Regions from separate parts of the Ideonella sp. FW305-24 genome, predicted to be linked through region 2. Evidence: predicted binding sites of a transcription regulator. Region 2 holds the regulator's gene; the other holds the start of a gene.

Region 1 (4,458 bases), on a different contig from region 2:
GATTTCCAGTGGGGCGCCGGCGTCTCGATCCGGTTCTGAGCACCCCCAGACCTGCCGCTTCGCGTCAGGCCCCCCCGAGGGGGCCAAGAAAACTTGGGGCGGCCCGGCGTTTTCTTGAGAACCACTACGCCGCCGGCACGGCCGGCGCGATCGGGAAGCGGCAGGTGATCAAGGTGCCCAGGCCTTCGTGCTGCGGCGTTTCGCGGGCGTATTCGACGCTCACCGTGGCGCCATGCTTGTCGGCGATTTCCTTGACGATGGCCAGGCCCAGGCCGCTGCCATCCACGTTGGTGCCCAGGCCGCGGTAGAACGGCTGGAAGACCAGCTCGCGCTCGGCCGGCGCAATGCCCGGCCCGTTGTCCTCCACCTGCAGCACCATGACCTGGCCAAACGGGTCGGCGAACACCCGCACCGTGACCGTGCCGCCCTCGGGGGTGTACTGCAGCGCGTTGTCGACCAGGTTGCGCACCAGCTCGCGCACCAGCAGCGGCTGGCCTAGCAGCTTCGCCACCCGCTCGCTGGCGTCCGGGCCCTCGTAGCCCAGGTCGATGCGCTTTTCCATCGCCCGCGGCACGAAGTCCTGCACCGTGTCGATGGCCAGCCGCACCAGGCCGAACACCTGGCGCCGCTGGGCCTGTTCGTGGTCCTCGGCGCGCGCCATCGCCAGCAGCTGGTTGACCATGTGGGCCGCACGCTGGCTGGACAGCGAGATCTGCTGCAGCGAGCGGCGCACCGAACGCACGTCGCCACCCGCATCAATCTCGCGCTGGGCCAGCTCGGCCTGGGTGCGCAGCCCCGCCAGCGGCGTCTTCAGCTGGTGCGCAGCGTCGGCCAGGAAGTGCTTCTGCGCACCCATGCTCTGGTCCAGCCGGGCCAGCAGGTCGTTGATCGAGCGCACCAGCGGCGCCACTTCCTCAGGCGCGTCGTGTTCCTCGATCGGGCTCAGGTCGTGGCTCTCACGCTGGCGGATGCGCTGCTGCAGCTGATTAAGCGGCGCGATGCCCCGCGCCAGCGCAAACCAGACCAGCAGCACCGCCAGCGGCAGGATCACGAACTGCGGCAGGATCACGCCCTTGATGATCTCGGTGGCCAGGCGCGAGCGCTTGTCCAGCGTCTCGGCCACCTGCACCAGCGCGACCGGCCACGGCTGCGAAGCGTTGCCGTCCACCTGCAGCGGCCGCAGGCTGACCACGCGCACCGGCTCGCCGCGCACCTCGGCGTCGCGCCAGGCCAGCTCGCCCGGTGCGCTGCGCTCGCCGTCGACCTGCGGCAGGTCACGGTCGCCGGTGATCAGCCGCCCCTGGGCGTCCAGCACCTGGAAATACACCCGGTCGACTTCGTCGCTGCGCAGCAGCACCGCGGCAGATTCCGGCAGCCGCACCGGCAGGCCAGGGTTGGCCGCCAGCTCCACCGCCATCTGGCGCGAAACCATGTGGGCCAGCTGGCCCAGGTCGCGGTCGTAAGGCCGGGCCGCGATGTTCTGCGCCACCAGCCAGGTCAGCGCCACGCTCATCGGCCACAGCAGCAGCAGCGGCGCCAGCATCCAGTCGAGGATCTCGCCAAACAACGAGCGTTGTTCGCGTGGCGTGCTGCTGTCGGCCGAAGGCGCAGGGCGGGCGGAGGGCAACAGCCGCATGGGCCTCTAGGCGGCGATTTTTTCGAGGCAGTAGCCCAGGCCCCGCACGGTGGCGATGCGAATCTGGCCCTGCTCGATCTTCTTGCGCAAGCGGTGGATGTACACCTCGATCGCGTTGTTGCTGACCTCTTCGCCCCATTCGCACAGACGGGCCACCAGCTGGTCCTTGCTGACCAGTCGGCCGGCGCGCTGCAGCAGCACTTCCAGCAGGCTGATCTCGCGCGCCGACAGGTCGATCATCTGGTCATTGATATAGGCCACGCGGCCGGTGGCGTCGAAGGTCAGCGGGCCATGCTTGATGACGCTGGAGGCCGTGCCCAGGCCGCGCCGGGTCAGCGCACGCACCCGCGCTTCGAGCTCCTGCAGCGAAAACGGCTTGGCCATGAAGTCATCGGCCCCCAGGTCCAGGCCCTTGACACGCTGCTCGACCGAATCGGCCGCGGTGAGGATCAGCACCGGCGTAGAGGTGCCGCGGGCGCGCAGCTTGCGCAGCACTTCCAGGCCATGCAGCTTGGGCAGGCCCAGGTCCAGGATCACCAGGTCGAATTCGTGGGCCGCCAGGGCCGCGTCGGCCTCGCTGCCGTTGCCGACCTGGTCCACCGCATAACCGGCGCCGCGCAGCGAGCGCAGCAAGCCATCGGCCAGGACCTGGTCGTCTTCGGCTATCAGGATGCGCATTGCCTTGTCTCCTCGCAGCCTGCTGGCCGACTCGTTTGATTCTAGGTGGCGAGGTTCACAGTGCCGCCCACGCGACATGATGCAATCTCGCAAATCGCGGCGCCAAGATACTGTACGAATATCCAGCTTCTGCCATAATCGCGGCCATCACCAGGAGAGACTTGCATGAATGCCCCCGCCCCCGCCAATACGCTGAACCCCGAAAAGTCCAAGGCCCTGCAAGCGGCCCTCTCGCAAATCGAGAAGCAGTTTGGCAAGGGTTCGATCATGCGCCTGGGCGATGGCGAAAAGATCGAGGACATCCAGGTCGTCTCCACCGGCTCGCTGGGCCTGGACGTGGCGCTGGGCGTCGGCGGCCTGCCGCGCGGCCGCGTGGTCGAGATCTACGGCCCTGAGTCCTCGGGCAAGACCACGCTGACGCTGCAGGTCGTGGCCGAAATGCAGAAGCTCGGCGGCGTGGCCGCCTTCATCGACGCCGAACACGCGCTGGACATCCAGTACGCGCAAAAGCTCGGCGTGAACCTGCAGGAACTGCTGATCAGCCAGCCCGACACCGGCGAGCAGGCGCTTGAGATCGTCGATTCGCTGTGCCGCTCCGGCGCGGTCGACCTGATCATCGTCGACTCGGTCGCCGCACTGACGCCCAAGGCCGAACTCGAAGGCGAAATGGGCGACTCCTTGCCCGGCCTGCAGGCCCGGCTGATGAGCCAGGCGCTGCGCAAGCTGACCGCGACGATCAAGAAGTCCAACTGCATGGTGATCTTCATCAACCAGATCCGCATGAAGATCGGCGTGATGTTCGGCAGCCCGGAAACCACCACCGGTGGCAATGCGCTGAAGTTCTACGCCTCGGTGCGACTGGACATCCGCCGCATCGGCTCGATCAAGAAGGGCGAAGAGGTCATCGGCAACGAGACCCGCGTCAAGGTCGTCAAGAACAAGGTCGCTCCGCCGTTCAAGGAAGCCGAGTTCGACATTCTTTACGGCGAAGGCACCAGCCGCGAAGGCGAGATCATCGACCTGGGCGTGCAGGCCAAGATCGTCGACAAGTCCGGTGCCTGGTATTCGTACAACGGCGAAAAGATCGGCCAGGGCAAGGACAACTCGCGCGAATTCCTGCGTGAAAACGCCGACCTGGCGCGCGAGATCGAAAACAAGGTGCGCGCTGCACTGGGCGTGCCGCTGCTGAACGCGGCGGCGGGCACTGCGGCAGCATGAACCGCGGCCAGCAGCCGGCTTGAGCCGCCGCTGGCACTTGGCGGTGGCGCCAGCCATCGCCCAGGCGTCATCTCCTGGCGCCTTCTGCCCGTCCCGCCGTGAAGACCGCTCCTCCCAGCCTGAAGGCCCAGGCGCTGGCACTGCTGGCGCGGCGCGAACACAGCCGTGCCGAGCTGCGCACCAAGCTGCTGGCCCATGGCCGCAAGCGCCTTGCCTGGCTGGCCGAAGACCAGCGCCGCGCGGCCGAGCGCGCCGCCGGCCTGGATTTCGCCACCGCCTTTGGCCTCGATCCGGCCGCATCCAGCTCATCGGCCGGGCCGGATGACGATGGGGATGCCGGCATGCACGAACTGGCGCAGGAAAACCTGGGCGCAGAGGTCGACGAAGTGCTGGACTGGCTGGAAGCGCAGCGCTATCAAAGCGACGCCCGCTTCATCGAGAGCCGCGTCAACGCCCGCGCCGGCAAGCTGGGCCAGATGCGCATCAAGCAGGAACTGGCGCAGCATGGTGTGGCGCTGGATGCCGAAACCGCGCTGCAGCTGCGACAGACCGAGCTGGCACGCGCCCGCGAGGTGTGGCGCCGACGCTTTGGTGACACCCCTGCAAGCGAAGCTGCCGAAAGGGCCAGGCAGATGCGTTTCCTCGCCGCGCGCGGCTTTGCTGGGGACGTGGTGCGGCGGGTTGTGGGCGACAGGGAAGACGACTGACTCGCACTGCTCGCGGGCATCCAGGTGATGCCCGAAACCAGGTACATGCGGGTTACACGCTGCTCGTGAGGACTGGCCTCGCGCCGGCAAGTCATCAGGTCACTTGAGGGAACGGGCATGCTGCGATGCAGCAAGGGTGTAAAATCTTTGGTTGTCTGGCCCGGTTCGGGGCAGCTGTCCCCATGCCTTTGCCCGCTGCATCCCCCACCCGCCAGCTGA
Region 2 (4,458 bases):
GCCTCTTACGAGGAACTTCAGCAGTCATGAAAAACGCCACGATCTCGACCCTCGCGCTGGCCGCCGCCGCCACCTTCACCACACTGGCCGCCGTGTCGCCGGCCCAGGCCGCCGTCACGCTGATCGCCAAGGGCAGCCTGCCCGCCACCGGCGCCGACCTGAGCGGCTTCACCAACACGCTGGAAAGCGGCGTCAGTGCCAACCTGCTGGGCGGCATCGGTTCAGGCCTGGCCTGGGCTGGCGGCAGCACCTTCCTGGCCATGCCGGACCGAGGCCCGAACGCCAATGCGTGGAATCCGGCCGTGGACGACACGACCACCTTCATCCCCCGCTTCCACACGCTGGACCTGAGCCTGAGCCCCGCCACCAGCGGCAGCCTGCCGTTCGACCTGAGCATCACGCTGCAGAAGACCACGCCGCTGTTCTCGACCGACGCGCTGAACTACGGTCCGGCCGTGCCCACCGCGAACACCCGCCAGAAGCACTACTTCACCGGCCGCTCGGACAACTTCGCTGCCGGCAGCAATTCGACCAATACCTTGAACGCTCGCCTTGACCCGGAAGGCATCCGCGTCTCGAAGAGCACCAACCTCGTCTACATCACCGACGAGTACGGCCCTTACGTCTACACCTTCAACCGCACGACCGGCAAGCGCGTGGGCATGTTCACGCTGCCGGCAAAGTTCACGGCAGCCAACCTGTCGTCACAAGGTGCCGCCGAAATCAGCGGCAACACTTCGGGCCGTGTGGCCAACAAGGGCATGGAAGGCCTGGCCATCACGCCGGACGGCAAGACCCTGGTCGGCTTCGAGCAAAGTCCGCTGATCCAGGACGGCGGTGACGGCGGCAACATGAACCGCATCATCACCATCGACGTGAAGACCGGCGCGACCCACGAATACGCCTACGACAACCACCTGGCCGCGACCAACAAGAACTACAACAGCAGCGAACTGCTGGCGCTGAACAACCACGAATTCCTGGTGCTGGAGCGCGACGGCAAGGGCCTGGGTGACGGCTCCAAGGCGGTGATCAAGCAGATCTGGAAGCTCAGCCTGGCCGGTGCCACCGACATCAGCGACCTGAGCGGCACCGCCAACCTGCAGCCGTTTGCCGTCACCAAGACGCTGTTCCTGGACATCGCCGCCACGCTGATGGCCGCCGGCTTCGCCGACACGCAGATCCCCGCCAAGCTCGAAGGCATGGCCTTCGGCGACGACGTGGTGATCGACGGCGTGACCAAGCACACCCTCTACATCGCCAACGACAACGACTTCCTCGCCAACGTCGGCGGCCTGGACAACCCGAACCAGATTTTCGTTTTTGCCTTCGACGAAAACGACCTGGGCGGCTCGCCATTCGTGAACCAGGTCTTCAAGCCGGCTCAGTGAGCCCGAGGCGGCGCATCACGCGCCGCTCGGTACCGTTTGACAGCTGACAGCTGAGCGCCGATGCGGGGCCACCCGCATCGGCTTTTTTCATGGGCGCATCAAGCGCCTGCGCCCTCGCCCACCAGCAGGCGCAGCAGCAACTCCACCCGCGCCTTGGCCGGTGTCAGCTCGGCGGCGCTTGGCAATGCGTCGGCCGGTGCACCGACCACGCCGCCGCCCAGGCAGCGGCTGGCCCGCAGCACCGCCACGCCCTGTGCGACTGCCTTGCACAAAGCAAGCTCCAGCGACTGGTGCACCGTGCCGTTGCCCGTGCCCTGCACCACCAGCCCGCGGCAGCCCAGTCCGAGCAGCGCCTCGACCAAGGTACCGTCGCTGCCGGCATGACTGGCGAGGATCTCCACCCGCGGCCACTCGGCCACCGGTGCCTGCCAGCGCGCCGGCAAGGCCTCGTCCGTCGGCCAGGGCCGCAAGGGCTTCAGCACGCCTTCTTCGATCAGCGCGAGCGGACCGGCATCACCAGAGCTGAACGCATCGACGCGGTAGCCGTGCCACTTGCGCACATCCAGCGCCCCATGCACCCGGCCGGCCAGCACCGCGAGCACGCCGCTCACACCAGGCCTGGCGGCCACCGTCACGGCGTCCAGCAGGTTCTGCGGCCCGTCGGCCAGCAGCGCGGTCGCCGGCCGCATCGCGGCGGTCAGTACCACCGGCTTGCTCGGCGCCAGCGTGCGCTGCAGGAACCAGGCGGTTTCCTCCAGCGTGTCGGTGCCATGGGTGATGACGATGCCGGCCACATCGGGCCGCGCGAGATGTCGTTCAACGGCTAGCGCCAGTTGCTGCCACACGGCGTGCGTCATGTCCTTGCTGTCGAGCTGCACCAGTTGCTCGGCCTGCAGCGAGAAGCGCGACAGCGCCGGCACCGCGGCCGGCAGTTGCGCCACGCCGATCTGCCCTGCGGTGTAGCCGACGTTGTCATCGGCCCGGCCGGCCTGGCCGGCGATGGTGCCGCCCGTTCCCAGCAACACCACATGGGACACGGCCACTGATTCGTTTTGCATTTTGTGGAAGTCTGGATAAAAATACAGATACTGGATACAACCTCAGCCCGCCCGCGCTGGCTGCAAGCTCATGGACAGTCCCAAGCTCACCGCCCGGCAGCAGCAGATTCTCGACCTGGTGCAAACCACCATCGAACGCACTGGCGCCCCACCCACGCGGGCCGAAATCGCCACCGAGCTGGGCTTCAAGTCGCCCAATGCGGCCGAAGAACATCTGCAGGCGCTGGCCCGCAAAGGCGTGATCGAACTGGTGGGCGGCACGTCCCGTGGCATTCGCCTGCAGAGCGGCACTTTACGCGCGCTCAACGAGGCGCGTGGCAAGCAGTTTTCGCTGCCTTTGCCCAGCCTGGCGCAGCTCACGCTGCCACTGGTTGGCCGTGTGGCGGCGGGCCACCCCATCCTGGCGCAAGAGCACATCTCGCAGACCTACCTGCTCGAAGCCAGCCTGTTTCCCAGCCGTCCCGACTACCTGCTGAAGGTCAAGGGCATGAGCATGCGGGATGCCGGCATCGTCGATGGCGACCTGCTCGCGGTGCAGAAGACCAGCGAAGCGCGCAACGGCCAGATTGTCGTGGCCAGGCTGGACGATGAAGTCACCGTCAAGCGCTTCCAGCGCAGCGCCGGCCTGATTGAGCTGCTGCCCGAGAACCCGGACTTCGAACCCATCCAGGTCAGGCCAGGCGAGTCCTTCGAGATTGAAGGCATTGCGGTGGGCCTGCTGCGTCAGAACATGATGTTCTGACCCCGCTGGCCGGAGGTATTCCTGCAGGCGAGCTCCCGACGAGGTCAAAACCCATGAGCGCGATCAAGAGCCCAAAAGCTGCCTCCGCAGCCGATTGCCAGCGGCTGGAGCAGCTGCCCAACGTGGGCCCGGCGATGGCCGGCGACTTGCGCGCGCTGGGCATCCTGCATCCGGCCGAACTGGCCCGGCACGACGCGCTGCAGCTTTACCGCCAACTGGAGAAACTGACCGGCAAGCACCAGGACCCTTGCGTGCTGGACACCTTCATGGCGATTGTCGATTTCATGCAGGGCGCCGCGCCCCGGCCCTGGTGGGACTACACCGCGCAGCGCAAGCAAGTGCACGGCGAGCTGCACCCGGCGCCGCGGCACGCGGAACCACAAGGCTCATGAGAAAACGCAGGGCCGCCCCAAGTTTTCTCATCCCCCTCGGGGGGCCTGACGCGAAGCGGCAGGTCTGGGGGCGCTCTCAGGCCGCGGCCTGACAGCCCACCCCGCGTCAAACCGGTGCCGTCTCGGGCTGCAGGCGATCCCGCTGTGCCAGCGCCGGGAACAGCTTCCACCACAGCGCCACGACGAGCAGCGTGCCGAAGCCACCCAGCAGCACCGAGCCAACCGGCCCGAGCAAGGCCGCGGTGGCGCCCGATTCGAACTCGCCGAGCTGGTTGCTGGCGCCGATGAACACCGAATTCACCGCGCCGACCCGGCCGCGCATGTCGTCAGGCGTCTCGAGCTGCACCAGTGACTGGCGAATCACCACGCTGAACATGTCGGCCGCGCCGCTGATGGCCAACACCACAAAGGCGAACCAGAACGAGGTGGCCAGCGCAAACGCAATGGTCGCGAAACCAAAGACCGCCACCGCGCCCAGCAGCCAATGCCCGGCCCGGCTGGTGATGGGCATGCGCGAAAGCCATACGCCGATGATGACGGCGCCCAGCGCCGGCGCCGCCCGCAGCAGGCCCAGACCCTCGGGGCCGGTGTGCAGGATGTCGCGCGCGAAGATCGGCAGCAAGGCGGTTGCGCCACCCAGCAGCACGGCGAACAGATCCAGCGAAATGGCACCCAGCACCACCGGCCGCTGCCAGATGAAACGGATGCCTGCCGTCAGCTGCGCCAGATCGGGCGCGGGGCGCAGGCTCTGGACCGGCCGGTGCCGGATCGCCAGCACGCACCACACCGCCGAGAGCAGCAGCAGCAGCGACAGGCTGTAGACCACCGCGGCGCCCCAGTGCGCGCCAATCATGGCCTGGCCGGCGATACCGGCA

The links. Region 2 encodes LexA, which represses DNA repair genes until DNA is damaged. Its sites were predicted from a motif close to ACTGTATNNNNATACAGT; they were not measured.
Region 1: recA (recombinase RecA) is a predicted target of LexA. The motif match lies at 2,424-2,441, and genes of this name have one in related genera.

Annotation. Positions count from the first base shown of each region.
Region 1 is NZ_JBYTAI010000002.1:674,613-679,070, forward strand. It holds gene AC3WR5_RS08665 (transporter) at 1-39, shown strand, start outside; gene AC3WR5_RS08670 (sensor histidine kinase) at 125-1,636, opposite strand; gene AC3WR5_RS08675 (response regulator) at 1,643-2,314, opposite strand; gene recA (recombinase RecA) at 2,480-3,532, shown strand; gene AC3WR5_RS08685 (regulatory protein RecX) at 3,631-4,239, shown strand; gene AC3WR5_RS08690 (DUF2889 domain-containing protein) at 4,422-4,458, shown strand, end outside.
Region 2 is NZ_JBYTAI010000003.1:457,226-461,683, forward strand. It holds gene AC3WR5_RS11035 (esterase-like activity of phytase family protein) at 27-1,391, shown strand; gene AC3WR5_RS11040 (asparaginase) at 1,490-2,449, opposite strand; gene lexA (transcriptional repressor LexA) at 2,520-3,191, shown strand; gene AC3WR5_RS11050 (helix-hairpin-helix domain-containing protein) at 3,245-3,583, shown strand; gene AC3WR5_RS11055 (MFS transporter) at 3,690-4,458, opposite strand, start outside.